Regions from separate parts of the Paenibacillus konkukensis genome, predicted to be linked through region 1. Evidence: riboswitches for the same ligand, from Rfam matches in the RefSeq annotation. Region 1 holds a riboswitch; each other region holds the start of a gene.
The links. Region 1 has a riboswitch for cyclic di-AMP ahead of SK3146_RS27670 (TrkH family potassium uptake protein). Riboswitches for the same ligand answer to the same signal wherever they lie in the genome.

Region 1 (8,077 bases):
AGTCGCCGAGTAGTTCGTCAGAAGGTGTTCGATCAGGAAGAACCCGACCGGGATAACACCAAGCAATGAATGCAGCTTGCGTGAAAAATACGAATTACGAAACATTGAAATCCTTTCCCCCCTCAAAAGTATGTAGGTTGTTCACATGTGTTGACAAAACCAACCTTCATTGTACTCCCGCAAGAAACAAGCGTCAACAGCATTTGCTACGCCTATTTTCCATGGTTCGACATTTTTTTATGCAAATGTCTGCGAAAAAATGTGAACAATAAGTGACTTACACCATACTACTCCATTATCGCTTATAATGGAAGTGCCGATTATTTATAAACTGTTATTCAGTTTTGACATATGCAATAAACTTAATCACTTAACCGCAAATTAACCGTAAAAAAAGACAAAACGCGAAGCGGGAAGACGAGCGCGGGGCCGGTTCTTCTCTTTCATCTAAAAGGGTGGTGAAAAAGAGAAAATCCGTATTCACACTTCCGAATATAATGGAAAGAAGGTATTGTTCTTGTTCGAAAATATCGATATTTTCGCCAAAGTCGTAGAGCTGGAGAGCCTGAACAAAGCGTCCGCGGCGCTCAATATCTCCCAGCCCGCCCTATCTCGCAAAATCATGAAGCTGGAGGAAGAGCTCGGCGTCGATCTGTTCTTAAGGAAAGGCAAGCGGCTTGAGATTACGCGCGCAGGGCAAATCTGTTATGAATACGCCATCGAGCAGCGCCATTTGGAGCGCAAGCTGCTGCGGTCGATTCAGGACTTCAAGACGACGGTCAAGCCGGCCAGCATTATTATCGGCGCTTCCTTGACGACGCTGCAATCGACGCTGCCCGATCTGATTACGATCTATACGAAGACGTATCCGAATACGGACATTAAGGCGGTAACGGGCAAAACCCACGAGATCGTGCCGATGGTCAAGGACCGCAAAGTGGACATCGGCCTGGTCGCCTCCAAGATCGAGCATCCCGGCCTCAAATGCATTCCGCTGTTCGACGATCATCTCTGTCTGGTGCTGCCGCTCGGGCATCCTTTCGTCGACAAATCCTCGATCGAAATCGCCGATCTGCACGAGCTGCCGATGATTCTGTTCTCGCGTGGCACCTGGTACCGGGTGCTGATGGACGAAATGTTCCACCGCTACGCCATTGCGCCCGACGTCAAAATGGAGATCGATTCGTTCGAAGCGATCATTCGCCTCGTCTCGACGTGCAAGACGGCGACGCTGCTGCCGGAATCGTATTTGCGCAGCAATCTGGTCAAAGACAACGAGCTGGTCGTCCGCTTCATTCCGGCGCTCGAGCAAATGACAAGAACGACCTCCCTGTTATTCACGGAAGAGGTCGTCCATCATGCGTCGGCCCAGCAGTTTATCGAGAAGGCCAAGGATTACTTCAACCGGCCGGGCTGATCTTAAGGCCTCGGCTGCAGCCGCTATCCTTCGTCCTTCTCCTCGATGCCGAGCATTCGCGCCGCATAAGCCGTCGTGCTCGCCTGCAGCAAAATTGTCAGCAGTACGGCAAGGAAGGTGACCGAGGCGATGACGTCGGCGTACTTCACGCCCAGCCCCGCCGCCATTCCGGACAAAGCCGCCGGTATGACGCCGGTCTCCCTCACCCAGAACATAAACAGGATCTCGCCGCGCTTCCAACCCGCCTTGCGATCGGGCAGCGTGCAGGCAAGCACTGTGAGCGGCCTTGCGATCAGGATGAAAACCGCGATTACCGCCAGACTCGGCCACAAATTGGCCGCGATGATGCGCAAATTCACTTGGCTGCCGAGCAAAATAAAAATCAGCATCCTCATAATGATCGTCATGTTCTCGCTGAAATGCGTCATTTCCTTCAGCTTATCGTTCAAATCCAGCTTGAATATATCGGCGTTGCCCCAAATAAGTCCCGCCGTAAAAGTAGCCATAAACCCGCTGACATGCAGCGCATCTCCAACCCAGTAAGCTCCGAGCGCCGTCACGACCAGCGCTATCGCCGCATAATCGCGCAGCCAGCCGAGCCTGAGATGGCCGGTGATGAAGGCCATGACCAGCCCGATCGCCGCCCCCGCCGCAATGCCTCCCAGCGCCGTGCGAGCGAAATCCTCCAGGCTGCCGGCCAGCGAGAAGCCTTGGCTTCCCGTAATCACGGCAAGGACGGAGAACGTAAGTATAGAGCCGGTCGCATCGTTGAAAGCCGATTCGCTCTCTACGGTTTCCCGCACCTTCGTGCGAATGCGCACCTGCTTGAACACGGGAATGAGCGTCGCCGGATCGGTCGAGGAAACAATCGCCCCGAGCAGCACCGCATAGATCATCGGGATTCCCAGAAGCCAATGGGCGGACAGCGCAACGACGGAACAAGTAATCAGCACGCCCGGCACGCTAAGCAGCGTGACCGTCAGCCATACTTTTTTCAGCCCCGCAAGCCGGATATTGCGCCCTCCGTCGAACAAAATAAGCGTCGAACCGATCGTCAATATGAACTGGTTCGTAAACGAGCTGCTCGTCTCGCTCACCCAATGCAGCCCTTGCCCTACGATCATCCCGGCGATGAGGAACAGCGCCACATCCGGCAGCTTCATCAGGCCCGCCAGGCGGCCGAACAGCATACCCAAACCAAGAATAAGAATTAATAATAACAACACATGGTGAATCATCTCTGCGGCTTCATTGTTCATAGTTATAAATTGATAACTTCGCTCTCGAAGGATTCGATTTGATCGTTCGTTCCGATAATGACCATAACGTCCTGTTCTTCCAGCATGTCCGCCGCGCTAGGGGCGATGATGACGCCGTGCTTCTTGTTGATCGCCACGACGCTGCAGCCGTACTTGGCCCGCGGGTCCAAATCTTTCAAGCACCGTCCTGACAGCCGTTTGGGCACGGACAGCTCGACGATCGTATAGTCGTTGGACAGCTCGATGTAATCGAGCAAATTCGGCGAGACCAGCTGATGCGCGACCCGAATTCCCATATCCCGCTCCGGAAAAATCACCCGGTCGACGCCGATCTTCTGCAGCACCTTGCCGTGCAGCTCGGAAAGCGCCTTGGTAACGACCGTCTTGACGCCGATATCCTTCAGCAGAATCGCGGTCAAAATGCTGGCTTGAATGTCGTCGCCGATCGCCACGATAGCGCAGTCGAAATTGCGGATGCCGAGCGATCTCAGCACGTCCTCGTCCGTCGAATCGGCCGTCACGACATGCGTCAGCGTGTCGCTCATCTCGTCGACGGCTTCCTCGTCCTTATCGATGCCCAGCACCTCGTACCCCAAATTGATCAATTCCTTCGCCAGAGAAGAGCCGAATCTGCCCAGCCCGATGACGACATACTGACTACGTTTCATTGTTTTTGTACCCCTATCCAATCGTAATTTTCCCTTCCGGGTATCTATACAGCTCTTTTTCCGTTTTCGGTCCGAGCGCGTATGCCAACGTAAGCGGCCCCAAGCGGCCGGCAAACATCATCAAACTGATCAATATTTTGCCGACGAGGCTCAAATCGGTCGTCATTCCCATCGTGAGACCGACGGTGCCGAAAGCCGAGGTCACTTCGAACAAAATCATCAGAAACGGGTGCCCCTCCGTCGTCGACAAAATCATCGCGACGAACACGACGAGGAATAGAGCGATCATCGTCAGCGTGATGGCTTTCAAAATCCGGTCTTTACCGAGGCGGTAACGGAACAGCACGATGTCCTCTTTCCCGCGCACCATGGCGATCATCGCGCCGATCAGCGTCGTGAAGGTGGTCGTCTTGATCCCTCCCCCGTCGAGCCCGGCGAAGCCCCGATGAACATCAGGATGATCATGAAAAATTGCGTCGCCTGGCGCAAGCTGCCGAGATCGACGGTATTGGCTCCCGCCGTCCGCGGCGTCACCGACTGGAAGAAGGCGGCCCATATTTTGCCTGACCAGCTCAGCGAGCCCAGCGTCTTGGCATTGCTGTATTCAAATATATAAATGACCAGGGCGCCGGCGATAATCAGCGCACCGGTTGCGCTAAGCACTACTTTGGAATGGAGCGACAGCCGCTTGCGCTTTTTGAACTCCAGCAGATCCGACATGACGACGAAGCCGATGCCGCCCAGCACGATAAGCCCCATTGTGACGAGGTTGACGACCGGATCGCCCACGAATGAGGTTAAGCTGCTGAACGGTCCGTTAACCGAACCGAACAAATCGAAGCCTGCGTTATTGAAAAACGATATCGCATGCCAGAAGCCGAAATAAATGCCCTTGGCAGGCCCTAACTGCAGCGACCAGCGAATCGAGAAAATAATGGCGCCGACCAGCTCGATGGTCAGCGAATACCGGATCACTTTGCGGATCAGCCGCACGATCCCCTCCATGCTTCCCTGATTCAACGACTCCTGCAAAACGAGCCGTTCCTTGAGAGAAATTCGTTTTTTCAGCGCAAAAGCAAACAGCGTCGCCATCGACATAAATCCGAGCCCTCCGACCTGGATCAGCGCGATAATGACGATCTGTCCGAACTTGGAAAAAAACGTGCCCGTATCCACGACGACCAGCCCCGTAACACAAGTCGCCGAAGTAGCCGTAAAGAAAGCGTCGAGAAATGGCAGCGGCTCTCCGGAGGCGGAGGCGACCGGCAGCGAGAGCAGCGCGGCGCCGATCAAAATGATGGCGGCGAAACCGATCACGAGAATTTGCGGCGGAGTCAGCTCGATTTTTTTTATGGCGGATGTCATATTTCACCTCGGCGAATGTTTTAGGGCAACAAAAAAAGACACTGGAAACCCAATGTCATCATAATAGGTTCCTGCGATAGCCTACGAGGTTAGCTGACGGATTCGGGTCACAGCACCCTATCGTTTCCATTGCGATGTTTCGTCGGCAATGGAATCGAATTCACCCCTTACTGCAAATGGTTCCCCCGTTTTCGATAAGAAATTCGGCTTCGTATTCAATTGATATGAATTATAATGTTCTTTCATTATAAGTACAAAGTCGCTTTGGCTCGAAATCAAACGATAAACAAGTCAATACTTGACCTGGCATGAAGCGGGGGAAGCCTCCGCGCTGCTTTTCAGCGTTTTGCCCCTCGTAGCTCGTAATTTCATTGGATTTCCGCTGTGCATCTATGCTAAGTTTAATGAATACAATGTACTTATATTCCATACCCTTTTCACAATATCGCCCATTCTACGGTAAGGAGAATTTCATAGTGAAACCAATTGCGGAATCTTCTCTGCTGAAATTGGCAGTTTTCGGAATCATCCTCTATTTGGCCGTCCTGTTCGGCTCCTCTTGGCTGCATCCGGAGGATGCCGCGGAAACCGGCGAGTCGCTGCCGAAGGTGACCAAGCAGCAGGCGGCGGACGCAGCCGTCCGATTCGTACGCGACCGCTTTTCCCTTGCGGAAGACTATGCGGCGAGCACGCTGTTCCAGTCCCACTCGGACCGCAGCGGATATTTGCAGAAGGAGCAGCTGCTGGAAACTTATCTGAAAAGCTATCCGGACTACCCGATCGACTATTTCGAAGTCGAAATTAACGAGAACGGCACAGGGAAAACCTACTATGTAGATGTGGATTTCGCGAATCTGCGCATCCTCGGCTGGTCGGCCTTCACCTCCCCGGCGGCGAAGCGGCAGACCGTCTCGTCCGAAGCCTCCGATCCGCGGGAGGCGGCCGAGCGGACGATGGCGGAGCAGGGGTATTCGCCCGCCGACTTTAGCGAGGCAAGCCCGCTCGACCCCGAAGACCGGCAAAAAACGTCGGCGCTCGGCACCGGTTTCGTCTACATAAGCAAAAGCAAGCAAATCGGCGAAGCCAGGCTGCGGCTGCTCCTGGCCGTATCCGAAGGAAAGACGACCGCGTTCCATGCCGACTTCGGCATTCCCGCCTCGTTCAAGAGCTGGCAGGACGAGCAGAACGACAATGCTTCCACGATGACGCGCATCAGCATGCTGGCTTCGCTCCTGATGGCGGCGGCGGCTCTGGTCGTCGTGATTCGCTACCGCAGGCAAATCACCTTCCGCCGCGGTCTGTTTCTGACCGCCTCGTTTCTGGCTATCTACATCACGAACAATTTCAACATGATTCCGGCGCTGCGAACGATGCACTCGAACGGACCGTCGCAGTGGGAGGCGACGTTCAATCTGTGGTTTCTGAACATTGTCATCGCGCTGATGGCCGTCAGCGTCTACTTCTCCTTCTTGGCGGGCAGGCATATGTGGAAGCGGCGCGGCTGGATCACCTGGCCGGTATGGGCTAACGACGGCTTCGGACGCCATGCAAGAAGCGCTATGTTCCGCGGCTATCTGCTGTGCCTGTTCATTCTCGGCATTCAGCAGACGCTCTACTTTATTGCCGGCGAATATTTCGACGTCTGGGCTGTCAACGATCCGTCAGACTCCGTGCTGAATATGACGGTGCCCGGCCTGTTCCCGCTGATGGCGTGGGCCGCGGCGATTTCCGAGGAAGCGGTCTACCGGCTGTTCGGCATCGCCATTTTCCTGAAGCTGGTCAGAAACCGCTTCGCGGCGGTATTGATCCCAGGCATGATTTGGGCGCTAAGCCATACGCAGTATCCGATTTATCCCGTTTATACGCGATTTATCGAAGTGACGATCATCGGCCTTATCTTCGGCTATGCCTTCCTGAAATACGGGTTTATGACCGTGCTGTTCGCTCATGCGTCGATGGACAGCATTCTAATGGGGCTGTCGCTGTTCGACGGGGAGCATTGGACGATCAGCACAATCGGCTTGTTTTATATCGTCTTCCCCGCTTTGATCGGCTGGGCGGCTTATTGGCTCCACGCAAGGCTGAGGCGTTCTTTTAAAAAAACCTAGCTTCTCCGCTCCTTTTTCACCTTGATACGGCTCTAATGCGGAACAAAGACGCCTTTCCTGCCTGAGGAAAGGCGTCTTTTGTTGATTGAGATTGCCATTGTATCGCCGATCGCTGCCGGGAGCCTGCGACCGCGGGAATGAAAGCGTCGAATCGCTGTGTTTAAAGCCTGAGCAAGCGATCCCGCCTCGCGCCCGACATCCGGTTCTATCCCGTAGAGCACGCGGATGCCCGCGGCTAACCCGCTATTACGCCTCCTGGCCGGCTTCCTCCGCTTCCGGGGAAGCGTCATCGGAGGAGTTATCCTCGGCTTCGCCGTTTAACGACTGCAGAATTTGCGCAGCGAGCTTCTCGCCGATACCGAGCGGCTTGAAATCTTCGATCGCCGCTTCCTTGATCTTCTTCAGCGAGCCGAAATGCTTGAGCAGCGCTTTGCGGCGCTTCTCGCCGATCCCCGGGATGGAATCGAGCGTCGAGACGATCATCGACTTGGCTCTCGTCTCACGGTGGAAGGTGATGGCGAACCGGTGAACCTCGTCCTGAATGCGCTGCAGCAGGTAAAACTCCTGGCTGTCCCGCGGCAGCTGCACCACCTCGGGAGGCTCTCCCATCATCAGTTGAGCCGTCTTATGCTTTTCGTCCTTGACGAGCCCGCATACCGGAATATAGAGGCCCAGCTCGTTCTCCAGCACGTCCACCGCAGCGGAGATCTGCCCCCTGCCTCCGTCGATTACGACCAGATCGGGCAGCGGCAGGTTCTCCTTGAGCACACGCTCGTACCGGCGGCGCACGACTTCGCGCATCGTTTCATAATCGTCGGGGCCTTGCACCGTGCGAATTTTATATTTGCGGTATTCCTTGCGGTCCGGCTTGCCGTCGGTAAAGACGACCATCGCGGATACAGGGTCCGAGCCTTGAATATTCGAGTTGTCGAACGCCTCGATGCGGTGAATGACGCCCGTGCCAAGCCATTCCCCAGGTTCTCCACCGCCTTGATCGTCCGCTGCTCGTCGCGTTCGATCAGCCGGAACTTCTCTTCCAGAGCGACCCGGCCGTTGTCGCAGGCCATGTCGACCATATTTTTCTTCAAGCCGCGGCGCGGAATATGAATCTTCACCTTCAACCAGCTCTCCAGCGCCTCCTTGACGTCCGTCTTCAGCGAGCCTGCCGCCGCTCCGTCCTCTTCCGCAGCCGGCAGCTGCGCTTCGGCGGCAGCGTCCCCTTCTTCCTCTCCCGCCGCCGGCTCCGCAGGCAGAAACACT
Region 2 (8,077 bases), 1.6 Mb from region 1:
GGCCTCGTCGTTATCGCCGGGATCGCCGGCGGCTTCGCGGAGCAGGCCGCGATCGGCTCGCTCGTCGTCGCCAGCGAGATCATCGCCGCCGACCTCGGAGCCGAGACGCCGGACGGCTTCTGCAGCCTGGACGAGCTCGGCTTCGGCTCGGCACGCATCGCGGTCGACCTGGCGCGCGCCGAACGGCTGGCCGAGGCGCTGGCCGCAGCGGGTCTCTCCGCCCGGCTCGGCCCGGTGCTGACGCTGTCCACCGTGACGGGCACGGCGGAGACGGCCGCCGCGCTGGCCAAGCGGGTGCCGGGCGCCGCCGCCGAAGCGATGGAAGGCTTCGGCATCGCCGCAGCCGCATTGGACCGCGGCGTGCCGGTGCTGGAGCTGCGCGCCGTCTCGAACGCGGTCGGTCCGCGCGACCGCGCCGCCTGGCGCATCGGCGATGCGCTGCAAGCCCTGCAATCCGCCAGCAAAGTACTTCAGGAGGTATTATAATGAATATCGCATTTTCGCCTTGTCCCAACGACACGTTCGTCTTTCATGCATGGGTGCACGGGCTTCTGCCGGATGCACCGCAGCTTCAAGTGACTTATGCCGATATCGATATAACGAACCATCTCGCCGCCGAACGCCAAGGCCCCGAGGTGCTCAAAATTTCGTACGCGGCGCTGCCATGGGTATTGTCCGACTACGCGCTGCTCCCGTGCGGAGGCGCTTTGGGCCGCGGCTGCGGGCCGCTGGTTCTCACTTCGGGCCGCTTGACGACGACAAGCGACCCGTCCGTGCTGAGCGGACGCCGCGTAGCGGTGCCGAGCGAGCGCTCCACCGCTTATTTGCTGTTCCGGCTCTGGGCCGCCAAGAACGTTCCCGGCGGCGTCGGCGAGATCGTCGTCATGCCGTTCCATGAGATTATGCCGGCCGTACGCGACGGGCAGATCGACGCCGGGCTCGTCATTCACGAAGCCCGCTTCACCTATCCGTCCTACGGGCTTACGCTGCTTGCCGATATGGGCAGCTGGTGGGAAAGCGACACCGGACTGCCGATCCCGCTCGGCGCCATTATCGCCCGCCGATCGATGGATATCGCTTCCTTGGCCAAGTGGACCCGCCAATCCGTCGAATACGCGTGGGCCCACCCGGAAGCGTCCCGCGACTATATTATGAGCCATGCCCAGGAGCTCGCTCCCGAGGTCGCTCAGGCGCATATCGACTTATACGTCAACAAGTTTACGGCCGATCTCGGCGAGGACGGCTATGCGGCGATTACGTCGCTGCTGCACCGGGCCGCGCAGGAAGGCCTCGTTCCCGAGTTCGACCTTGCCCTGCTTCGTTCCTAATTGCCCCGCTCGCTTGACGGCCAGCAATCCCGTTAAGACCGCGCGGAAAATGGCGCATTTCCCGTTTCACCGGGAGATGCGCCTTTTCCGCTATTTTCCTTGCGCCTGCTCGCCGCACCTCTCGAAGCGCCGCACTCCCCTCATGCGATCAAAGCGCCGAAAGGCGCATGAAGCCATCCTCCCCGCCGGAGAATGGCCTTCATGATTTCGAGTTATTCGCTTAAATGAAACGGCAATGTGGCGACGACAATATCTTTTTCCCGCAATAATCTGGAACGGATGCGGTAGGCGGACTGGTTATGCAGCAGCCGATGCCACCAGCGCTTCGGAACGAACTCCGGCAGCAGCACCATAATCGTCTGCTTCTCCTGCACATGCGCATCGATGCGGGCGATGAAATCGACCAAGGGCTTGATCAGCGTCCGGTAGCGCGATTTGAAGATGACGAGCCGCACTCCCGGGTTCCACTGCTCCCATTTTTCCTCCATCCGGTCTTCGTCCTCGTCCGAGTAGGACACATAGAATGCGATCACATTGGGCGACAGCGTCTTCGCATAGGAGATGGTCGAGGCCACGACCCGGTGAATGCCCGCGATAGGAACGATGATGATCGATTCTTTATGCGGCAGCGGTTCTCCCAGATCGAAGCGCAGCTGTTTGGCCACATCTTCATAGTGCTCGTAAATTTGGGTAATAAACCACAGCAGCACAGGAGTAAGCACGATCACGATCCAGGCGCCTTGGGCAAATTTGGTCACGCAAAAAATAATCAGCACCGCGAAGGAGACGATAGCGCCGAGCCCGTTGATCGCCAGCTTCCCCTGCCAGCCCTTCTGCTTCTCGCGCAGCCATTTGCGAACGAGCCCGCTTTGCGCCAGCGTAAACGAAAGAAATACTCCGATCGCATACAGCGGAATCAGCGCATCGGTCTTTCCCTTGAAGATGATCAGCAGCAGACTGGCCAGCACGCCCAGAGTGACGATGCCGAAATGGAACGATAAGCGGTCCCCGCGGTTGGCGAACATTCTCGGAAAATTTTTATCGACAGCCATAATGGAGGCCAATATCGGAAAACCGTTGAAGCTGGTGTTGGCCGCCAACGTCAAAATCATCATCGTCGCGATTTGCGTGGCGTAATACATCCATCCGCGGCCGAAAGCATGCTCCGTGACCATCGACAGAACGGAAGTATGCCCCTTCGGGTCGGGAGCGATGCCGTAAGCGATCGTTAGAACGGTAATCCCGCCAAATATAATGGCCAGCAGCGTGCCGAGCGATACGAGCGTTCGTTTGGCATTCGCCTGGGACGGGGTTTTGAAATGCGGCACCGCATCGGAGATCGCCTCGATGCCCGTCACCGCCGAACAGCCTGACGAGAACGCCTTAAGCAGTACGAACAGCGTTAAGCCCGCCGGCATCGATGTAGGAATCAGCTGGGATTCCCTGACATGCTCGGAGCCGGTAATAAGATCAAAGGCGCCTTTTCCGATCAGCACCAGTACGCACAGAATAAAGAAATACGTCGGGAAAGCGAACACCGTGCCGGATTCGGAAGTTCCCCGCAAGTTGAGCCAGACCATAATCCAGACAAGGAGCAGCGCGATCGGCACGATATATGGGATAGTGACCGGAAAAGCGGAGGTGATCGCCTGAACGCCGGCCGATACGGATACCGCTACCGTTAACGTATAATCGATTAACAACGACACGCCCGTCAGCCGCCCGAACGGGACCCCGAGATTTTCCTTCGACACCATATAGGCCCCGCCCCCGCCGGGATATGCGTCGATCACTTGACGATAGCTGACGACCAGCAGCGTGATCAGGATGATAATTCCGACGGCAATGGGCAGCGAATACGCAAAAGCTGCGGCTCCGAATACGGCCAAGGCAAGCAGAATTTGCTCGGTGCCGTAGGCTACGGAGGATAGCGCGTCGGAAGAAAGAATCGGCAGCGCTTTCCATACCGGCATTTTCTCCTGCTCCAGCTCATTGGATTTGAGCGGTCGTCCAAATACGATTCTCTTGATAGAATCCGATGTCATGATTACACCCTCAATTTGGCTGAAAGTTCATCTTCAAGAAAAATAAGGCGTTCTTACTATGCCCAAAAACAAAAAAATACACAAGGATAAACGCCTGTGCATTTTTCCTTCCCAGAAGCGCCTACGAGGTTAGCTGGCGGGTTAGAGCGTGAGAAGAGCGCTCTTCCATCGTCGAACGATAGATTCACCCCAAAATCGGTTGGTTCCCCCGTTTTTCCTAAGAAAACTCAGCGTTAAATTTTTTTCATGAATCGTATGATACTTCTTTTATTTCCTTAAGTAAATGAATTGAAACTGCCGAATTGCGCGATTATAAGTCAAAAAATCTGACAGCCTGCCGCCAGCTTCATTGACATGGATCATCGCATGAATTTTCTTGAGCAAACGCCGATTTGGAATCGCGACTTGACATTTCCTTTTTCGACAGGGGATTCGGCGAAAAAAAGAAGCATGATAGGGTCTGTTAAGGACGCTATCGATGCTTCCGGGTTCAAGTATATCATATATTTACATTTTATGTAATTTCGGCATCGTTTACGGAGAAGTTGTCGTCTCGGTCTTCACGGCCGGAGCCGACAGGTCGAATGTTTTATTCTCGTTAACGACGATGTTCTGGAACGCACCGTTATTGCTGACCCAACCGCTTGCCAAGAGGGACGCCGTTCCGGTATTCACTTCCACCGTGCCCATATAGACGCGTTCGTTGCACTGTTTGTGATTACCGAAATTAATATGGTACAGCCCTGTCGCATGGCCTGGTAAGCTCGCGGCTTTCCCCGGGACCAGCGTCGAACCGATATCGCGGTAAGACGAGCCCTCTTCTTTGAATTCGCTGCCGTCCTGCTGATACAAATGCAGCGTAATTTGCGCAGGCGATGCGGAAGTGTTGGACAGCTGCAGCGCGAAGTCCATATTTTGTTCGGTGCTGCAGAAATTGTTCATAGGAATGGAAAAGGCCATCTCGCTGGGCAGCGCAAGCTGCTGACGCTCGCTCGCCGAAGGTTCTACCGCCGCAGCAGGCAGCAGGAACATAAGGCTGAGAGCTATCGCAGGCATAACGGCCGCCTTCAGTTTGTTCTTCATTGCAAATCTCCTTTAGTCATATGATGTTTATACTCTTTACTGTAAAGGAGCCTGCGTCCGTTGTCCAGTCCTGCCGGTCCCATAACGGGATTTGCAAGCGCTGTCTGATGCCTGCGTTAATGGCTGCCGGGCAGTAAAGGCTGCTTCGGCAAGCTGTCGAAATCCGGAACGTCGATCAAGTACAAATTCCCGTATCCGGTCATATCGCTCGTAAACAGCACCTGCTTGCCGTCGGGGCTGAACCGCGGATGCACATGCAGCTTCTGCGCTTGAAAGCTGCCGCGATGCCTGCACAAAATGCGCGGACCTTCCAGAACGCCTTGATTGTTTTTCCACAGGCAGATCGTATCCTGGAATTGATCTCCGTGATAGGCGCTCGTCTGCTGCCCGTCCCCTACGATCAGCGAAGCGTCGTTGGAGTGTACGTGCATGTTTTGGAACGGGAAGGCGCTTTCGACCTTGTCCGTATTATCGTATTTGGTCGAGCCGATAAACTTGCCGTCCTTATTGCTGAGCGATTCGGTATATCCGTGATAGCCGATCGTCACTCCGTCCGCATGCCAATATTCATGCCCTACGAAGACGTTATCCTCCGATGGGCGGATTTTCCAATATTCGCCGGTCTCGATATTCAGGCACCAAATGCGGTGGTCGACCAAATCCCACGGGCCTTCGTGACAGAAGCTGAGCAGATGCGGCTGCGTCGGCGACGTGTTGACGTGCCCGATCCAGACTTTATCTTCATGGATAATCTGCGATTCACCGCCGGCAGCGGGAATTTTGACGATTTTGCAATGAGGCTTGGCCCTCGCGGTCTCTTCGAAGCCGATATATCCGGCGCCGAGCGAAGTCGGAATCCGGTCCGACAAATCTTCTTTGATGCAGGTGCATACCCATGCCCCGTCGGCGGTACAGCTCAGATTGCCGAGATTGAATCCATCCGGCGCCGTATACAGCACCTTCTCTTCGAGCGTCGTCAGATGGATGGAGAGCAGCTGCTTGTCTTTCGTAAAATACGCTTCCGTGCCGTTCGGATTAATAAAGGCGTTTTGCAGCCCGACGGCCGTCCCGGCGGGAAAATCGGTCAATTGGGTAATCTCTCCGTTCGTCAAATCCAAACTGTACAAATTCGTGGCATTGAGCCGGTCCGACCCGAACAGCAGCTTCGTGCCGTTGTCGTACCAGCCGTCATTCGTAAAGTAAAGATGGAAGCTGTGCGCCATATAATTCGTCAGCTGTTTCATCGGAAGCCCTGTAATCAGATCCTTGGTCTCCCGCCATTCTGCAGGCCATGTTTTCCCTTTTCCGTTAGAACTCATCGTGCCACCCCATTCATTAGTCTGATCTTGCTACAACCAGATTATAGGATCGTCTCTTTTCGGACAACGCCACTTTTTTGTTTCGGTGCCCGGAGGGGATTGCACTTTCTTTCTTCTTTTGGACTTTTTTGATTTGACCGGATTGCGTGCGGCCTAAGTGCCGGAATCGGCTTCTGCGGAAGCGGTATACGAAAAAACCGCGCCTTCGCGCGGTTCGAAATCATTGCAGCTGCTATAACGTTCGCTTTAGAAAAAGCGATACCGGATTTGTAAAATCAAATTTTTCAGCAGGTCTTCGCCTTTGCCGAGCAGAGTCGTTTCTTTATTGATTTTGTCTATGAGCCCTTGTCCGGATAAGGTCGGCACTCCGGCGGTCACCCGCTTCACCAGATGGTCTCCGACCGAGTTCAGCCCGTAATCCCCGGTAAAGATCGTATCGATACCGACCTGGCTGCTGAGCTTGACCAGCGTCTGACTATAGCGGCCGTGCGGCAGGCAGAGCATCGACAGCGTGTTGCCGAGCTGCTCGCGCAGCGCGTTCTCGGCTTGGGACAAGTCCGCTTTCACCCTCGTCTCGTATTCCTCCTGCGTCTCCATCCGCTGCTCGCCTTCCAGCCAGATCCGATTCGTCAGCGGAGATACCTGCTTGCCCTTCTCGTTGACGTTGAAGCCGTGAGAATCGTATGTATGGGAATAAAAGCTGAAACCATCCTTATGCATTAGTTTAATTTCATCCCACGTTAGAAACGGAGTCTCGGCCTCGCGGTCGCCGACCGAACGGACGATCAGGAAGTTCGTCGCCGTCATCCCCTGCTGCTTCAGCTCCGGATAAGCGTACCGGTAATACGACTCATACCCGTCGTCGAAGGTGATAACCACCGCATTGGGCGGAACCGGCGTGCCTTCGTTAATGAACCGGACCAGCTCTTCTGCGGAAATCACTTCATAATGGCTGGCCGTAAGCGCCAGCAAGTGCTCGCGGAACCGCTCCGGCGAGATCGTATATTCGGATTCCACGGGATCGATGTGGTGATACGTCAGCACGGCGACCTGATTCCGAAAATGATCGTCGCCCGAGCCGCTGCGATTCAATAAGAAAAAAGCGCAAATCACGATAATAAGTCCGATAACAATAATCCGCTTGTACATAATCGCTCCTTTGATATGCTGCAATATTTAAAATAATAGCAGATATACTCGAAGGAGGAAACTTTTGCTGCAAGCGGCCGCATCTCAGCCGTAATCGGGCCTGCTGCCCGTTGAAATCGCGGGCCGGGGTCAAAGCCCCTGCCGCCGAAGCAGCCCGCTTCTGCTCGCGATCAGTCGGAGCAGGTAAAACAAGATCAGTGCGGCAAGCGCACCGGCGGAATCGATCCCTACGTCTGTGACCGAGGGAGTCCGGCCCGGAGCGAACATTTGGTGAATCTCGTCCGTCGCTCCATACAGCGTCGCCCCGATCCAGGCGGTCACCGCCGCGACTTTCCGCTCGCCGATTGCAGTGTAGAGCAGTACGGCCAAAACACCGAATAACGTGACATGGGCAGCCTTGCGGACGCCAAAATCGATCTTATGAATCGTGGCGGGCTTCGCTTGAATCTCGGAGCGAATGACGGAGCTGGTGCTTGTGCTGGTTGCCGCCGGTGATGAAGTTATACAGAAGATCATAACACACCATAGTATCACTGCGATCCAGCAGATCCAACGCTTTTGCAATACCCTCACCTCGATTTCATTGTATCGCAAGCGTAAAACCTTGTAAAATCGTGCAAAAAGAGGGCTTTGTAATCCCTTCCGCTTCACTTTTAGGCGGCTGGCCCTGCTTCATTTCGTGAACATTTAGTGGTATGATGATGGCAACAACACATCGGCAGGTGGTTTATTGAAAAAGATCGTTTGGTTCTCCTTGCTTTTCCCGCTTCCATTTGCCTTCGTCTACTATATCAACTCGAATAGCGGGATCGAGTGCGCCGTTTATTATGCGCTATTTGCCGCGCTTCTGCTGGTCGCCCTGTTGATCCGCAAGCGGAAACCGCCCAGCGACCGCGATTACGACGATTACATGATCTAAGCCGGCTTACCCGAGCAAGCATAAGAGCCCGATCCGTCTGCCGGACCGGGCTCTTGCCGTCTTATTTCTTTTTGCTCTCCGCGTAAGCGTCGTTCATTTCTTTAATGTATTCGTTGCCGCCGTTTTTCTTCCACAGCTCCATCTCGGCTTGGAAGCCGGCTTCGTCGATCTTGCCGACGATGAATTTCACGCGGGCATCCTCCACTTGCTGATCCAATTGCGCGCCTTTTTGCG
Region 3 (8,077 bases), 3.9 Mb from region 1:
CGATACGTTCCGCACGATTTCATTCATGTTGAAGCTGACCTTCTCCAGCTCCAGCTTGCCCGCCTCTACCTTGGCGAAATCCAAAATATCGTTCAGCAAGCGCAGTAAAGTGTTGGACGAGGCCAACATTTTGCTGCAGTATTCCTTCTGCGTGGCGCTCATCTCCGTCCGCAGCATCAGTTGGGCAAAGCCGATAATTCCGTTGAGCGGCGTCCTGATCTCGTGGCTCATGCGGGCGAGGAACAAGCTTTTCGCTTCGTTCGCTTCATCCGCTTCATGCTTGGCCAGAAGAACCTCCGACTGAATCCGCTTCTGCTCCGATATATCCCGCGCAATGACGGAATAGTAGATCACCCGCCCGGCCTTATCCCTATGGGTAACGAGAACAAGCGACATCGGCACCTTCCTGCCTGCGGTCGTCAGAAGGAATGATTCGGTTTCCCAGTATCCTTTTTCACGGACCCGGTCCAATCCCTTGACATAATACTGGAACGTCGCGCTGTCGAGGTACCGCTTGGCCCATTCCGTGCGCTCATCCAGCCGATCGATGCAAAGCAGATCCATCCCGGCCGGATTCATGTAAAAAATTTTCCCTGTGACGTCTATGGAAGCGATTAAATCTTTGGCCGCGTCCAAAATGCTTAACAAGCGGTTACGGGCTTCCTCCGTCTGCTTGTACAAGCGAATGTCGTGCGCTATGCCGACATATCCCGTGACATAACCGTTCTGGTCGCGCATCGGGCTGACATTCAAATTGACGGGAAAGCGGGTGCCGTCCTTATGAATGTAGGTCCATTCGTATTCCTCCGAAACATGATGCACCGACCGGGTCAAAAATACGGAAATATCCGGCTTTACCGGAACGCCCAGCTCTTTGGACAATCGTTCGGATCTTTCGGCGATTTCCCGCTCGTCGTGCCAAAGAAACATCCTTTCTTTATAAACGATTTCTTCCGACTCGTAGCCGAGAATTTTTTCCGCCGTTCGATTGAAATAAGTCACTTTATAATCGGTGTTAATGACGACTATGGCGTAATCGTTCTGATTAATGATCGCATTGAGCCGTTCAAACGCGTTTCTCAGATTGTCGACCATACCGTTGACCGACTGAGCGAGAGCCCCGATCTCATCCCCCGAGCGAAATAATATCGGCGAAACCTTGAGGTTGCCGCCCGCCACATTCTCGGTCACGTTCAAAATTTGCCTGATCTGATTCACTACTTTATTCAATAAGATAAACATAATGATGCCCAGCAGCAGCTCCGTCACGACAACCGTAAGCACGGTGCGCCAAAATAGCGATTGCAGCGGCTTCTCGAACGATCGGTATGAAACCTGCACCGCCATATACCACTTCGTTCCGGGTACCTCGGAATAAAAGAGCAAGTAAGGCTCTCCCTTTACTGTGGTTTCTACGAAGCCGTACCGTTTGCGGGCAAGCTCGGGAACGATCGGCTGAAAAGGGGAATCGGAATCGAGCACATTCGAGCGCAGAATTTTGTCGTGATCGGGATGATAAATAATCGTTCCGTCCCGTTCGAACAGCACAGTGACATCCGAAGGTCCGACCATAAAGTCGGTAAACCTGCCCAACACCCGGTCCGCCGCCAAATCCGCATTCAATACTTCCTTAATCCGGTATTCATTGTCGAAAATCGGAACTCGCATCGTAATCATCAGCTTGCCTGGCGTCTGGCCGGGCATAGGATTCGATACGACATCGTCGCCCTGCAGCGCATCGCTGAACCCCGCTTCCCCGGCAATCGGCGTGACGGAGCCGTCGATCTGCTTCAGAATGCCCCGCGTATCGCTAATGCCGAAGGAGGCAAAATTGCCCGACGACCGATTCCGCTCCCTTAATAAATATTCCAGCCGCTCGTTATCCGTTCCGTAACGGATCAAGTCGGTATGGCTGATCACCTTGACTTCGGCCAGCCTTGTCGAAATCCATGTCGAAAGATCCTGCGCCTGGGTCTGCACTTTGGCCCTGGCATTGTCTTTAAGCGATTGGAGGATGGTCAGCTTGGCCGCACGGTAATTGCTGGTCCCTACCAGAGTCAGTGAAATACTCGTTATTAGTAAAAACAACACACTGATTCGCACTCGCAGCGACGCCCTCATCGGCCCCTCCCTTAAATAGCGGGTCCGAACGGACCCTATATGTAGCTCGAACTTAGCCGTCCGGCCTTTTTATTATACTCTTAGCCTGTGTCGAATCCTACCTTTGCAAGTCAATTTCGACATGAAATTCGGGAACTTTTTGTTCCGGCGCAGCGCCAAATAGCCGTTCCCGTCCCGCAAGGGACAGAAACGGCCGATTAACGCCGGCTTAAATCGACTTACGGCTCCAGCTGCTGCCGGAGCAGACTCAGATCGTCCAGAGCCGCCTCGTACAGCTGTTCCCGCTGCTCTCCCTGCCCGGTTCCTTCGGCAAATTCGAGAGTGAACGAGCCGCGGAAGCCGGCTTCTCTCATCTCCTTAAGGATGCCGGCGATATGGGCGGGATTGCGGTTCAGCCGTTGAAACGTCTGGCCCGACAATCGGTACTGCACATGAGCGTGGGTAATCGACGAACCCAGGCGGCGAAACCAATCGGCCAGCGGGCCGAGACTGTGAAACGGATGCACGATCGCCTCACAGCGGTCCATCGCCAAAAGCGCCGCGGCGGCCGCCTGCGGCTCCTCCATCACCGTGCCCGGATGGCATTCGCATAGCAGGCGGCAGTCTGCCGGCAAGAGCCGCGTCCACTCGTTCCAGTTGCGGATATATGTCTGCAGCTTCTCCGGCTCCGGGCCGAAGTTAAACTTCACCGCCCGCGCCCCGAGCCGGCGGATCAGCCGGGCCGCTTCCGCCCGCTGCTCCTCCGCGCCGTCGTCGAACGATATGTAGGAATTGTAGACGGCGATAGGCAGCTCGGATCGCTCCAGCCGAGCAAGCTCCTGCTCTTCGCAGCGGGCGGCATGATTCTCCCATAGCTCAACGCCGTCAAACCCGTCCCGCCGCCAACGCGGGAGCCAATCGCTGACCCGGTAAGAAGGCTCCTTATCCGCCGTCCAGCGGTTTTGCTCCAGCAATATCGTGCCCAGATAGATTTCTCCAGTCTTCCATGTCATGCGCGTCAGCTCCTTTGGCGCAATTATACGGCTTGACGCCGCTTTCAGCATTCTTCCCTCCCATCATAGCAGAAGGAAGATGGCAGGACTACTGCAGTTTTACCGCGCCGGCCGTCACTTCCTCGCCGAGTATGACGGCCGCCGGCGCTCCAGCGGATACCGCTCGCAAGTCGATGCCCGCAGTGCGTTCGCCGGTCGCATGCAGCAATACTTCCTGCCGCGCGGGGCAAGATAGCTTCTCTATCAAGATGTCGCGGCTGTTGTGGATACGTGCCACAGGCCCCTCCTCTTTCGGCACGACGGTAACCTCGCTCATCGAGATGTTCTCCGCGTTCGAACACTCGATCGCCCGCTGCGCCTCGATGCATACCCGCTGCAGATGAATGCCGCGAATCGGCATCTCCGGCAAGCCCTTGAGCTGAATGCCCGTCTCGGCGCCCGCGCATACGGCGTCTTCAATGAAGATGTCGCGGAACCGGGGCGTTCCTTCGTTCACTTCCGCCGCCGCGTCCGTATCGGCCTTCACCTCGTAATACATATTGAAGGTGATCGCTTCGCGCGCGATATCCTTCATTCGGATATTGCGGATATACACCTGCTCGACGACGCCTCCCCGGCCGCGGGTGCTCTTGAAGCGCAAGCCGACGTCGGTGCCGACGAACGAGCAATCCGATACGAGCATATGGCGCACGCCGCCCGACATCTCGCTGCCGATTACGAAGCCGCCGTGGCCGTGGTAGACGGTGCAATGACGGACGACGACGTATTCGCAAGGCTTGCCCAGTTTGCGTCCCGCTTCGTCTTTGCCCGATTTGATGCAGATCGCGTCGTCTCCGACATCGAATACCGAATCCGTCACCTGTGCATATCTGCATGATTCAAGATCCAGCCCGTCTCCGTTCTGGGAATACCACGGATTGCGCACGGTAACACCGCGAATCGTAATATGCTCGCTCACCCAATGATGCAAGCACCAGCCCGGCGACTTCTGGAAGGTGGGCCCGTCCAGCAATACGCGCCTGCACTCGCGGAAGCTGAGCAGAACCGGACGCAAGTAAGCTTTGACCGGCTCGTAGTCAGCCAGCGCCGCCGTGCTTTGCTTGCGCAGCCGGTTTACGGTTGCGGCTCCGTTCATCGCCGCCTCGGAAGGCCACCAGATTTCGCCGTCGGCATCGACGACGCCGCCCGAGGCGGTTAATTTCCCCCATTGCAGCTCGGTCATTTTGAACTTTTTCACCGGGCGCCAAGCATCCCCGGCTCCGTCGAAAATACCGCCGCCGGTAATCGCGATATCCTCCAGCCGCTCGGCGAACAGCGGGGACATACAGCGAACGGCGGGAAGCCCTTCGAAATTCGATTCGATTAACGGATAATCGGCATAGTCGCTGCTAAAGCGAATGACCGCGCCGGGCTCTGTATGTAAACGAATGCGGCTTTTGAATACGATGGGACCGGTCAGCCAGACGCCGGACGGAATAACGACCGTTCCTCCGCCCGCTGCGGCGCAAGCCTCGATCGCCTTCGCGATAGCCTCCGTATTTTTCGTAATTCCATCGCCGCGTGCCCCGAAATCGGTAATTATAACGTTGTATTCCGGTATATTCGGAAGCTCAATCTCGGGCATGTCGAACGGCGGATTGCTCTCGTAAGCTGCATCTGAGTGCACAGTATGATTCACTTCAATTTCCTCCTGCCTTAAAATTACCGGGTATGACCGGATGTCGTTGCATTGACGGGTTTATCATAGCAACGAGTGCCGATATCCACAATAATCTTTAGCTCACATATCGGATTTAACGCCGCTGGAAGACTTTGTCCCATGAAATCGGGCAGGACACGTGCTACAATATAATAGCTCAAGGACAGCCCACCGGGATCCGATACTAGAGTCGGGCAACAACGAGCACAAGTTTCAAAAAAAACTATAAAGGCCGAAGCTTCTATATAAAGCACGGGGGACCCATTCCATGGGGTGAAGCCGCTTCTTGCGGCAGGGTGATTGCTCTTTGACCCGAATCCGTCAGCTAACCTCGTAGGCCGCGAAAAGGAGAGATTTTTCTTGAATCGTTTTCAAAAAGTGTTATTGACAGGTGTACTTACCCTTAGTCCAATTATCGGCGTTAGCGCCGCTTCCGCTGCTCCAGCGAATACGGTTACAGGTAACGATGCATTGAACGCTTTGACGCAAAAGTACGGCGTTGATCTGAATTCCTTGCTTAAAGGACAGCAAGGCAGCGGAATTGACCTGAATTCCTTGCTGAACGGCCAACAAGGCAATTGGCAAGTATTCAAGCCGGGCAGTAACAGCAACGGCAATATGTGGGCAGGCATGTGGAAGCAAGTTCCAGCTCAAACAACGAATCCCGGATGGGGATGCGACAATGGCAGCACAGGCAATGGCGCAGGCACTGTAGATAACGGTACGGACACTTCCGATAACGGAACTGGTACTGTAGATAACGGTACGGACACTTCCGATAACGGAAGCGGTACTGCAGATACAGGCACTGGCACTACGAATAACAACGGAAGCGCAGGCTCGGATCAAGGAACGGCTAACAGCTCGCAATCCGACTATGCCGCGCAAGTGATCAACCTGGTCAACCAAGAACGCGCAAAAGCCGGGCTGAGCGCCTTGACGGAAGACAGCTCCTTGTCCAATATGGCTCTTGTCAAAGCTAAAGACATGTACACGAACAATTACTTTGATCATAACTCGCCGACTTACGGTTCTCCGTTCGACATGATGAAGCAATTCGGCATCAGCTACTCTTACGCCGGCGAAAACATTGCCAAAGGTCAACGCGATCCGCAAGAAGTGATGAACTCTTGGATGAACAGCCAAGGGCATCGCGAGAATATTTTGAGCCCGAATTATACGAAAATCGGCGTTGCTTATTATAACGGCGAATGGGTTCAAGAATTTATCGCCAACTAATTTTTATAACGTAGTATGCCACAGCCTCCGGTGCGCCATGCATCGGAGGTTTTTCCTTTTATGCAGCCTCTTTTTTGCAAAATCCCGAACGTTTTGAAACCGCTTGCATATACATATGATAAGGCTTCCTCCCGCCGCTGGCTCGACAAAAGCGGGTTGCCAAGCCGGTGCGCGCCGCTTCAACGTTTTTCATCATTCGGGAGGTGTAATCAAATGGCGGTTAAAAATTTGCTCGCTGCATTGATTGGTCTCTTGTTTGTTTTTGCTCCGCATTGGATTCAATTCGCTCATGAAAGCGCTGTCGTAACCAGTGTCGTCTTCGGATCGATTCAGTTTATTGCGTCCTTGTTCGCCTTTTATTTGAAGAAGCCGGGCTGGAACTCCTGGTTCAACTGGCTGTCGATGCTGTCGGGAATCTGGTTCGTCATTTTTCCGTTCGCCTATTTGTCCGGCTTGGCAGAGTATATCATCTATATCGCGCTCGGCATTACTACGGTAATGCTGAATTATTATACGATGAACGAAGACTTGTGATGCGGCTTTGATGCAAAGTTAAGGCGAAGCTGATGCCTCCTCGAAAACGTCGGTTATTCTCCCGATGAATAAAAAGTGTATCGACGTCGATAAAAACATTCGAATGTACTTTTTGCGTACGATCCCTTATCGTAAAAGGGTGACACGATGAGAATGAGGAGGAAGAATATGGAATCCGCAGCTTCGGTATCCGCATTGTTTTTGGAAGAGAGCATTCAGGCGTTTCACAGCATGAAAAAACTGGCTGACCGCGCGATGGCTCAGCTGGGCGAAGAGCAATTTCACGTAACGCTCGACGATGAATCCAACTCGCTGGAAATTATGATCCTGCATATGCACGGCAATATGCTGTCGCGCTGGACGGATTTCTTAACCGCCGACGGCGAAAAGCCAAGCCGCGACAGAGACGGCGAGTTCGAAGCCAAGGGGCTCGGCCGCGAGAAGCTGCTGGAGCTTTGGGAGGAAGGCTGGTGTACGCTGTTCCGAGCGCTGGAGGGACTGACCCCCGGCGATACGACGCGGAACGTAACGATCCGGGGCGAAGCGCATACGGTCGTGAAGGCAATTCAGCGGCAAGTATCCCATTACGGTTATCATGTCGGCCAGATCGTGTTCCTCTCCAAGCATTTGGCGAGCAATCATTGGCAGACGCTGAGCATCCCGCGCGGGCAATCCCGCCAGTTCAAGCCTTAAACGCCCAGACAAGCGTCAAAGCCGCTACTCCACTTGCGAATAGCGGCTTTGCCTTTTGCAACTGGGACGGGATCTAGGCGTACGCTCCGGCGAGTAGATGCTTCGTGAGCATTTGCCGGAACCTGGCCCTTAAGTCAGCGGCTCCGTAACTTCCAGATCGACGAGCAGTTCTCCGTTGCACTGTCCGATGGCCGGCAGCGGCAAATCGCTCGCGGGCGAGACGAGCCCGCAGCAGCGATACCGGATCAAGCCGCCGCGAAGCTGCGCTTCATCGGATTTCCGGCGAACCAGCGATCGAATTGCGTCCAGCAGCGCTTCGTACGCTTCCCGCCCCTGCAGCTCGGACGGGTAAATATTCGCTTCCGCAGCCGACGCATCCGCCTTCCGCCTGCCGTACATCCGCGGAAATAACGTCCCAAATCAGGAAGAAGCTGCAACGAACCCCCTCCTTCAGCGTAGTACATACTAATGATTTGTAAGGAGGTGAACGTTCATGAAGCTGCTTACGGTTCAAGACGGCATAACCATCATTGAGCAGCGTATCGGGATTCCCGCGACGCATGAATTGACAACCGGCGGAATTTACCGCAACTCGTCGCCGCAAGAACAACCTTTTTACAAGATTGAATTGGAATGGAACCGAATCGGCGAACCCGAGCTGGACGAGGAAGGGCTGGTCAACCGGCATACGATCCGGGCCGAGCTGGACGCTCTGACGGGAAGGCTGGCCGCTTATTACAGACATGATCGCCGAAGCGAGGAACGGGAGCAGCGAACGGAGCTTCATTCGGAGCTGTAT
Region 4 (8,077 bases), 1.6 Mb from region 1:
GCGACCGCGTGGTGGTCGAGCCTGTTTTCTCATGCGGCACATGCGATTCTTGCAGACACGGCAAATACAATCTTTGTGAAAAAATGGGTTTCTTAGGCCTCGCCGGAGGAGGCGGAGGCTTCTCTGAGTATGTCGCGGCGGATGAGCACATGGTCCATAAAATTCCGGACAGCCTTTCTTACGAGCAAGGGGCTCTCGTCGAGCCGTCCGCCGTTGTGCTCTATGCCGTCCGTTCGAGCCAGCTGAAGGTGGGCGACCGCGCGGTGGTGTTCGGGACAGGCCCGATCGGATTGCTGCTGATCGAAGCTTTGAAAGCATCCGGCGCTTCCGAGATTTATGCCGTCGAGCTGTCCGAAGAAAGACGCAACAAAGCCGCCGAGCTGGGCGCCGTTGTGCTGAATCCGGCAGACACTGATGTGGTCGCGGAAATTCAGCGCCTAACCGACGGCGGAGCGGACGTATGCTATGAAGTGACAGGCGTTCCTGTCGTATTGAACCAGGCGATCGCTTCGACCAAAGTAAGCGGTCAAATTATGATCGTCAGCATTTTCGAGCGCGAGGCGTCGATTCATCCTAACCTAATCGTGCTGAAAGAACGCAATATTGCCGGCATTATCGGCTACCGCGATATTTTTCCGGCCGTGATCAGCCTGATGGAGCAAGGCTACTTCCCTGCGGATAAATTGGTGACCAAACGGATTGCGCTCTCCAATATTGTGGAAGAAGGCTTCGAGGCGCTGATTAAAGAGAAAAGCCAGATCAAGATTATCGTGTCCCCGAAGAGCAAGTAATATAAGCGCGGAACATAAAGCATTCATTCTTTCCTTTGTAAAATAAATAGCGGGTATGCGCACAAGCGCGCTGCACCCGCGCCAACGACGAAGAGGGAGCCTATCGAGGCTCCCTTTAGCGTTTTCTAATGAAAAGCCGCCTGGAAGAACTTAGGGCTTGGTTACCCTTCAACAATCGCCTGCACGCCATAGGCGTTGCCATTCGGGCCGTCGATTTTCTTCGGAGCCGCCTTGGCAGATGATGACTGTTCTCAGCCGATTTTACCTATGGACCCGTAGCCCAAGCGGATGTGATACGGATTGTTGCTAAATTGACAGACAAACGGAGCCCGTTTCTAGGTAAAATGGAAGTGCGGCCTGCCGCTGAATAGGGGAAGGGGCTTTGAGGCTCCTCAGATCGAGGTACACTACAATGACCAAAACAAAGCTGATGTACCGCTTCATGATGATTGCAGTCATGGGACTCATTATCTATTTTATATATATGAATTTTATAAAAGATCCCGGAGCGTCCGCATTTCTAAGCCATAAAACCGGGGCAAAGCGGCCCGTGCAGCTTCCTGTCTGGCTTCCGGTCATGTATGTCCATGTTGCGTTCGCCTGCTTGGCGATGCTGACGGGCCTCATTAATTTTTCCAGGCTGATCTGGGAGAAGCGCCGCAGGGTTCACAGATGGAACGGCTACGCGTATTTGCTTAGCGTCGTTATCGTAGACGTCACCTCCGGGTACATGGCTCCTTATGCGACCGGAGGCAAGCTTACCAGCATCGCCTTTAACCAACTAAACGCTTATTGGCTGATCGTGACGATTGCGGCGCTGGTCATGGCCAAAAAGAAGCGGATCGACCGCCATCGGAGATGGATGCTCCGAAGCTACGTTTTCTGCTTTACGAACGTGCCGATTCATTTCATTACCTGGGTTTGCTATGCCGGAGTGGGGCTTTCCTATACGGTGAGCTATACGATCGGTGTGTATGGCGCAATCGTGCTGCTCGTGCTGCTTGCGGAGCTGATCGTTCGGACGGGTTTTAAGCAGAGCGGATTGTCGAATCTTTGAAAAAAAGAAGATGCCCCATTGCGAGGCATCTTCGCGTTTTTTTTGAACGCGGTTATGAAGTCAAGTTAACGTTCAGGTGCGTTTATATGATGTATTAAGCAGCGGCGATAATGCCATTGGACTGGAGGATTGTCTGCGAGTAATCGTCTGCAGGACGTTGGGAAGCGTGTCGAAAAAAGGCCAGCCCTGGCGGCCGTGCCAGGAGTTACGTTATTAGCATTGATCGGGAAGAGAACGGTGTCCGTGCCGATTCTTTTGTCGCGTTTTTACAATACCTGCCGTCCCCCAATTCATATAATAGAGACGCTGGCTTAGTGAAGCTTGCACCATTCCATCAATGAACGGAGGACATGTCTTGGATCTTAAATATGTCATTTATGTCGGAGCAAAGCCTGAGGACGTTTGGAACATTTTTGTAAAACCCGAAGCGACGAAAGCGATCTTCTTCGGCTCTACGCTCGAGTCGACCTTCGAAGTCGGAGCGCGGTATGAATATGTCGGACCAGGCAGTGAAGGGGATGAGACCGTGCATGTGTACGGCGAGGTGCTGGCGTTCGAGCCGTATCGGCTGATGAGCTTCACCGAGCATCCCGGGCCGTCTTACCGCGACAACCATGAGGAGCTGGAGACGCGAGTCACGCTGACTCTGGAGACGGTGGGGGGCAGCACCAAGGTGACGCTGATCAACGATCAATGGCCGGAGAATCATCCTTCTTACGAGAATACCAAAGAGAGCTGGCCGATGATTCTCAGCAATATCAAATCGTATGTGGAGACAGGTAAAACGCTCGATTTCGGCTGGTAAACCGAAGCGAACAAACTGAGGCTGCCGGAATAAAGGAAGAGCCCCGCGTAGGGGAAGGGATAGGGCTGTAATAAGCTGAAAGCGGCTTAGTGCAGCCTTTTTTGCGTGTTTAACGCGTAACATAAATCATAAGTTCGATTTGATCCAAGAAGCTAAGTTAACTAGGGCTAGAAAGTAATCCGCGCTGCCTTCGGTACGGCATGGGGGTTATCCGAACTGCTTACGCGCTGCTCAATAGCGTATTCGTCGGGATAGATCATTATATAGCGGGTTATCCCGACGAGGCGAAACAAGGCTCCGCATGACGGATGCAAACCGTGGGCAAACACCCGCGAACCGTCGTCCGTAACGGCCCGGGCCAAGCGAACAAGCACGGACAGGCCGCCGCTGTCGACATACCCGACTTTTTGAAAATTGATAATCAGCGTCGTAGATCCGCCTCTTAATCGGGTTCGCTCATCGCGATAGGTCAGCAAATCGGCTTCGGCTTCCGCTGTTACATTCCCGCGAAGCTCCAAGACGAGCGAGGTTTTCGAATGCTTGCCTTGGATCAAGAGCGGGCTGTCGTTATGCGGGAGCTTCTTGTCTTCGGGAGATCTCCCGCCAGAGCTTGACGCTTCCTTGCCGGCGAATGCGGCATTCTCCAGCAAGAACTGCTTCGTTTCCGGAAGAGGCTGGCTTCCCAGCTCGTACTTAAGCTTTCTTGGCTGGTTCCTGCTCGGAGTCGTTACGTTCGGTATCGGGTTGATTTGGATAATTCCGTATTTTTACGCGGCTCCGGCCGCTTGACTCTCTCATTAACGTGACGGTTTATAATGAAGCGATCCGCCGAGGGAGAATTGGAACGGATTAAGCGGTCGCCTGTGTAGAGGGATTCTCCAAGAGCGAGTGGATATCTCTATCGACCGCAGGCCACGAATGAATCACTATACTTTTAGAGGCGGGAAAAGAAGGAGGTATTTCAAAGTGACGAACATTGTAACGATTTCCGGCAGCCTGCGTAAACAGTCATGGAATACGGCGCTGCTGAAGGCTTGCGCGGCGTTGGCGCCGGAAGGGATGAAGCTGTCGTTATATGAAGGGATAGGAGACTTGCCGCATTTTAACCCGGAAATGGATGGGGATGAGGCGGTTGCAGCCGTCGTATCTTGGCGGGAAGCGCTTCGCGCAGCCGATGCCGTCCTTGTCTGCACGCCGGAGTACGCCGCGGGAGTTCCGGGAAGTCTCAAAAACGCCTTGGATTGGATCGTATCGTCCGGGGAGTTCCTCGGCAAACCGACTGCGGTTATCAGCGCTTCTCCGTCTGCTGCGGGCGGCGAGAAGGCGCACGCTTCGCTGCTGCTGACGCTCAATATAATGAGCGCCCGCATTCCGGACGGGGCTTCGCTGCGAATCCCGTTCATCAGTAAAAAGCTGGATGCACAAGGAGGCCTCACCGACCCGGATATGGAAAAGGATCTTCGGCTTCTGCTTAACGCATTAAGCGATGCCGTTTCGAGTCCGCAGTAAGGCGATGCCGGCGCCCTCGAGTGTCTGTCCGAACGGCTGCACCGCCTGAGGCAGAGTGGTGACGGCATCCCGTTGCCACCCCGTTCGGGGGCCTTTACCTTCTTTACTGCAGGGGGATTTCAAAGGCAGCCGTACCTTAGTGGGAAACGCTAGGATCATGTCTTAGTACCTCCTAATAAAAAATGCTTCCAAAATGGAGTTATTCTAGCTATAATGAAGAAAAGCTCCTATTCGGAGCTTTGCCAACGAAGTGTGGTCCTGCGTAAGAAGCAGCCTGTCATACCGTTAAGGACCGCCTCCAGAGCGAGCTAGCGCAAAGGCATACTTTAACGAAAAAAAAGCCCTTAAGGCTTGTCCGGCACGTGGGGCGTGACGGAAACAAACGCTTAAGGGCTGCATGAAGGAACCACTCGAAATATTACTTGTCGGTCATCACTTGCTGATACTGGTCGTCCGACAAAATGCGCTTTGCGGTTACGAAGCGTTTCGTATAGTACGAGTCGCTAAGCTTGGTTACCGTAACGCCTTTGTTTGTCGCGGAATGGTAGAACTTACCGTCCCCGACGTAGATGCCGACATGAGAGATTCCTTTGCCATCCGTGTTATAAAACACGAGATCGCCAGGGCGAAGATCATCTTGGGCTACTGTCGTACCGATTTCTGCTTGTCCTTTTGACGTGTGAGGCAAGTCGATATCGAATTTTGCGAAAACAAAGGAAGTGTAGCCTGAGCAGTCGAAGCCCTTCGTCGTGGTTCCTGCCCACTTATAAGGCACTCCAAGTTCTTCGTTCACGGCTTGACTTAGCGGCGTTTCCGCAAAAGCGCTTCCTGCTTGAAAGCTGCAAAACAGTGCCACAGATACGGCAAATCCAAACAACTTCTTCAAAAGAAATAGTCCCCTTCCGGTGCCTACGAGGTTAGCTTAAGGGTTCGGTTGAAGGTTCCCTATGATCACTTTAAGACGAGATCAATTCACCCGGGTCTGGATCCCCCGTTTCCCAATCTGTGGAAATTCGGCAATATGTACGATTTTTTTGAGTCGAATACAATATTTCGATGAAAACCGCATTTTTCCTTCCGCTGTCACAAAAAATTCACAATTAATGCGTATTTTTTGAAACCTTTTAGAGTCGAACCATGAACATACAATAAATGTAAGGGTTTTCCTTGGGGAATGAACGAAAATTTCGCTGCAGAGGCAAGGGGAGACAGAAGAGGTTTCGACAAATGCCGATAGACTTTGACAAAAGGAAGAATGAGAAGCTAGGGGCGTTTTGCGAAGGCCTATGGATATAGGCCCTAAGGCACTGGATTTTGTAAGGGGATAGGCATGTCCGGAACATACCGGAGCTATTTTGATGCGATAAAATAAAAAAACCTTCCTTCATCACTGTAATTGTGATTCGGGAAGGTTTTTCTTACGTTCGGTCGCAGGCTCGCGCCGGGAGGCGATTGCCGGATGGCCGGAGCTCTATTCGCTCTTGGCGCTCCACAGGGCATACTGCGTCGAGATAGCCCATAGCTTGCAGAACATATGGATCAATCGGTACACCTGATAGCCGAGCAGGGCGAGAAAGCCGGTCCAGATCATAGCGGAGGCCATAACGGCCGTGGACACGGCCAAGATGACGATGAGCAGAGCTGCCGCAAGCACCAGGATCGGGAACAGATTGCGCAGGAGAAGTGTTAGAGCGAAAAGCGACGATTTGCCGCTGATCCGCCCGAACTGCAAATACATGAAGACCGTCTGCATGAGGAAGGTATACACTCCGTAGGCGATGAGCAGCGGCAGCACTTCCTGCGCGATGGCATAGATGGTGGCGTGTTTGCCGTAAATATCGACAGTCTTGGGTACGAGCCAATACAGAGGCGCAAGCTGCAAAGCGATCTGAAGGACGTACAGGAGGAAGAAGGGGAGGGCGAACTCCCTCATGCCCTGTACGAAGCGGTAGCCGGCGTTCAATTCGGTATGCTGCAGGGAGTAGTACACCCCGGCGTTAAGCAGCGGGCTCAGCAGCATGCGTGCGATAAGCAGGCACAATCCCCATCCGACATAGCTGTCGATAAGATCGGTCTTCATCAGCTGAAACTGTCCTTCGATCCAGAACATGTGGACGGCTTGCCGTTCCAGCTCCGGGCCCGGGTAGCGGTGGAGCAGGGGAACAATGATCGAGCGGATCATTTCATAGAGCGCCAGTCCCCACAATAAATTGTAGATGAATAAGGTGCAAACGACGAATGGCTGGTTCCAGGTCAGATGCCAACCGTTTTTTACCGTTTTCCACATAGGTACCGTTCACCTCACCATGCGACCCATCCGAATAAGGTCTCGATTAATTTGACGACTCCCAGATTCCAGCGAATCGACAGCTTGGAATCGACATTCGTTTTCATAAAGCTGTTAATTCGTTTGTTCTCCAGCACGATGGAATGCTGCGAATCGACGACCGCATAATCCAGCGGAGCCGTATGGTTCAGCTTGAACAGCACATCCGCGTCGATGCCGTCCCATGTTTTATCGATCTGCGAGCCGTCGGCGAAATGGAAACGGATCGGGACGTTATTGTATGTGCCGCCGAACTTTTGAATGCGTACGGTGTTTTCGTACATCGGTTGCCCGTCTCGGACGACCTTCTTCGACTGAATGTCCGTCACGGCATAGTCGACCATCAGCCCTCCGTAAATATATTGATCGAAAAAGGTGCGCCAGCTCGTTTTGGTCACATCCTCCAGCACCTTCTGAAAGTCTTCGGTCGTCGGATGCTTGAATTTCCAGCGTTGAAAATACGTTTTCATCACGCGGTCCATCGTATCTCGGCCGACCTGCTGCTCGATCGATTTGAGCACAAGCTTGGCTCGGGTGTACACATTTTCCGCGTATTGATTGTGTCCGGCATAGCTCCAGGAATTTTGCTTCAGCGCTTCGGGGGCAGTGATGTAGCTCGATTCGACGGTCAGGTTCGGCTTCACGCCGTATTCCAGCTCCATCAGCTTATCCTCCGCGTAGGAGGTGAAGCCTTCGTCGAGCCAAGCCTCCTCGAATTCGTTGCTGGCGACCATGCCGTACCAGAATTGATGACCGATTTCATGGACGATGACCCGTTCGAGCTCCAGGTCGGGCTGATCGTCGGCGGCGCCCCAGCCGGTAACGAGGGTCGGGTATTCCATTCCTCCCGCGCCGTTGCCGTCCGCCGGAGGAACGACGATGGATAGCGTCGAGTAAGGGTAAGTGCCGTACCATTGCGAATAGCGGGCGAGCGCTTTTTTGGCCGCGGTCATGTAGCGGGTTTTCAAATTTTCGTGCTTGGGATCGAGATACAGCTTAATGCGTACTCCCGGGATTTGCGCCGTGGCGTACGGCTCCTCGTAATAAATGAAATTCGGCGAAGCGGCCCAAGCAAAATCGTGCACATCGTCCGAGTAGAACGAATAGGTTTTCGTCTTGCCGTCGTCGACCGGCGATTTTGTCGGGAAACCGGTGGCCGCCACCGTGTAGTTGCTGGGCACCTTGATGCGGACGTCGTAAATACCGAAATCCGCATAAAACTCGGAGTTGCCGTGATATTGATGCAAATTCCAGCCTTCGTCGCTTCTTCCCCGCACGCCCTTGGGCTCGTAGACGGCGATTTTGGGGAACCATTGGCCCGCCATAATAAAATCTCCGGCATAACCCATGCGGGCGAATACGGCCGGGAGCTTGACCGAGAATACGGATTTGAGCGTAATTTTCTCTCCGCCGCCCACAGGCTTCGGCAAAGTAACCTTGATCAGAGTGCGGTCATCCTTGTTCCCGTCATCGGGCTGAACGTACTCGACCCGGGAGAGAAGCTCCTCGCCGTCGAGCGTCTTCATACTGCTGAGTTCCATCCCGCCGACGCTGTTCTCGCTGCTTTTATCCTCGCGCAGCTTGCCGCC

Region 2: it holds a riboswitch for cyclic di-AMP, as region 1 does, so the genes downstream of both, SK3146_RS34825 (APC family permease) here and SK3146_RS27670 (TrkH family potassium uptake protein) in region 1, are expected to answer to the same signal.
Region 3: it holds a riboswitch for cyclic di-AMP, as region 1 does, so the genes downstream of both, SK3146_RS10465 (CAP domain-containing protein) here and SK3146_RS27670 (TrkH family potassium uptake protein) in region 1, are expected to answer to the same signal.
Region 4: it holds a riboswitch for cyclic di-AMP, as region 1 does, so the genes downstream of both, SK3146_RS20505 (C40 family peptidase) here and SK3146_RS27670 (TrkH family potassium uptake protein) in region 1, are expected to answer to the same signal.

Annotation. Positions count from the first base shown of each region.
Region 1 is NZ_CP027059.1:6,352,965-6,361,041, reverse strand. It holds gene SK3146_RS27690 (succinate dehydrogenase cytochrome b558 subunit) at 1-105, opposite strand, end outside; gene SK3146_RS27685 (LysR family transcriptional regulator) at 518-1,417, shown strand; gene SK3146_RS27680 (cation:proton antiporter) at 1,441-2,676, opposite strand; gene SK3146_RS27675 (potassium channel family protein) at 2,679-3,344, opposite strand; partial or broken gene SK3146_RS27670 (TrkH family potassium uptake protein) at 3,358-4,709, opposite strand; cyclic di-AMP (ydaO/yuaA leader) riboswitch at 4,773-4,928, opposite strand; gene SK3146_RS27665 (CPBP family intramembrane glutamic endopeptidase) at 5,186-6,817, shown strand; partial or broken gene uvrC (excinuclease ABC subunit UvrC) at 7,064-8,077, opposite strand, start outside.
Region 2 is NZ_CP027059.1:7,940,148-7,948,224, reverse strand. It holds gene SK3146_RS34835 (futalosine hydrolase) at 1-486, shown strand, start outside; gene SK3146_RS34830 (1,4-dihydroxy-6-naphtoate synthase) at 486-1,328, shown strand; gene SK3146_RS34825 (APC family permease) at 1,541-3,373, opposite strand; cyclic di-AMP (ydaO/yuaA leader) riboswitch at 3,477-3,616, opposite strand; gene SK3146_RS34820 (hypothetical protein) at 3,908-4,456, opposite strand; gene SK3146_RS34815 (oligogalacturonate lyase family protein) at 4,573-5,775, opposite strand; gene SK3146_RS34810 (polysaccharide deacetylase family protein) at 6,022-6,924, opposite strand; gene SK3146_RS34805 (VanZ family protein) at 7,054-7,440, opposite strand; gene SK3146_RS34800 (hypothetical protein) at 7,655-7,843, shown strand; gene SK3146_RS34795 (extracellular solute-binding protein) at 7,905-8,077, opposite strand, start outside.
Region 3 is NZ_CP027059.1:2,429,124-2,437,200, forward strand. It holds gene SK3146_RS10450 (response regulator) at 1-2,121, opposite strand, end outside; gene SK3146_RS10455 (sugar phosphate isomerase/epimerase family protein) at 2,340-3,113, opposite strand; gene SK3146_RS10460 (glycoside hydrolase family 28 protein) at 3,202-4,791, opposite strand; cyclic di-AMP (ydaO/yuaA leader) riboswitch at 5,033-5,167, shown strand; gene SK3146_RS10465 (CAP domain-containing protein) at 5,173-6,051, shown strand; gene SK3146_RS10470 (SPW repeat domain-containing protein) at 6,265-6,585, shown strand; gene SK3146_RS10475 (DUF1572 family protein) at 6,754-7,278, shown strand; gene SK3146_RS10480 (hypothetical protein) at 7,408-7,677, opposite strand; gene SK3146_RS10485 (hypothetical protein) at 7,772-8,077, shown strand, end outside.
Region 4 is NZ_CP027059.1:4,726,438-4,734,514, forward strand. It holds gene SK3146_RS20480 (2,3-butanediol dehydrogenase) at 1-791, shown strand, start outside; gene SK3146_RS20485 (DUF2306 domain-containing protein) at 1,204-1,848, shown strand; gene SK3146_RS20490 (SRPBCC family protein) at 2,204-2,653, shown strand; gene SK3146_RS20495 (STAS domain-containing protein) at 2,821-3,303, opposite strand; gene SK3146_RS20500 (NADPH-dependent FMN reductase) at 3,620-4,162, shown strand; gene SK3146_RS20505 (C40 family peptidase) at 4,581-5,048, opposite strand; cyclic di-AMP (ydaO/yuaA leader) riboswitch at 5,054-5,191, opposite strand; gene SK3146_RS20510 (hypothetical protein) at 5,634-6,449, opposite strand; gene SK3146_RS20515 (M1 family metallopeptidase) at 6,464-8,077, opposite strand, start outside.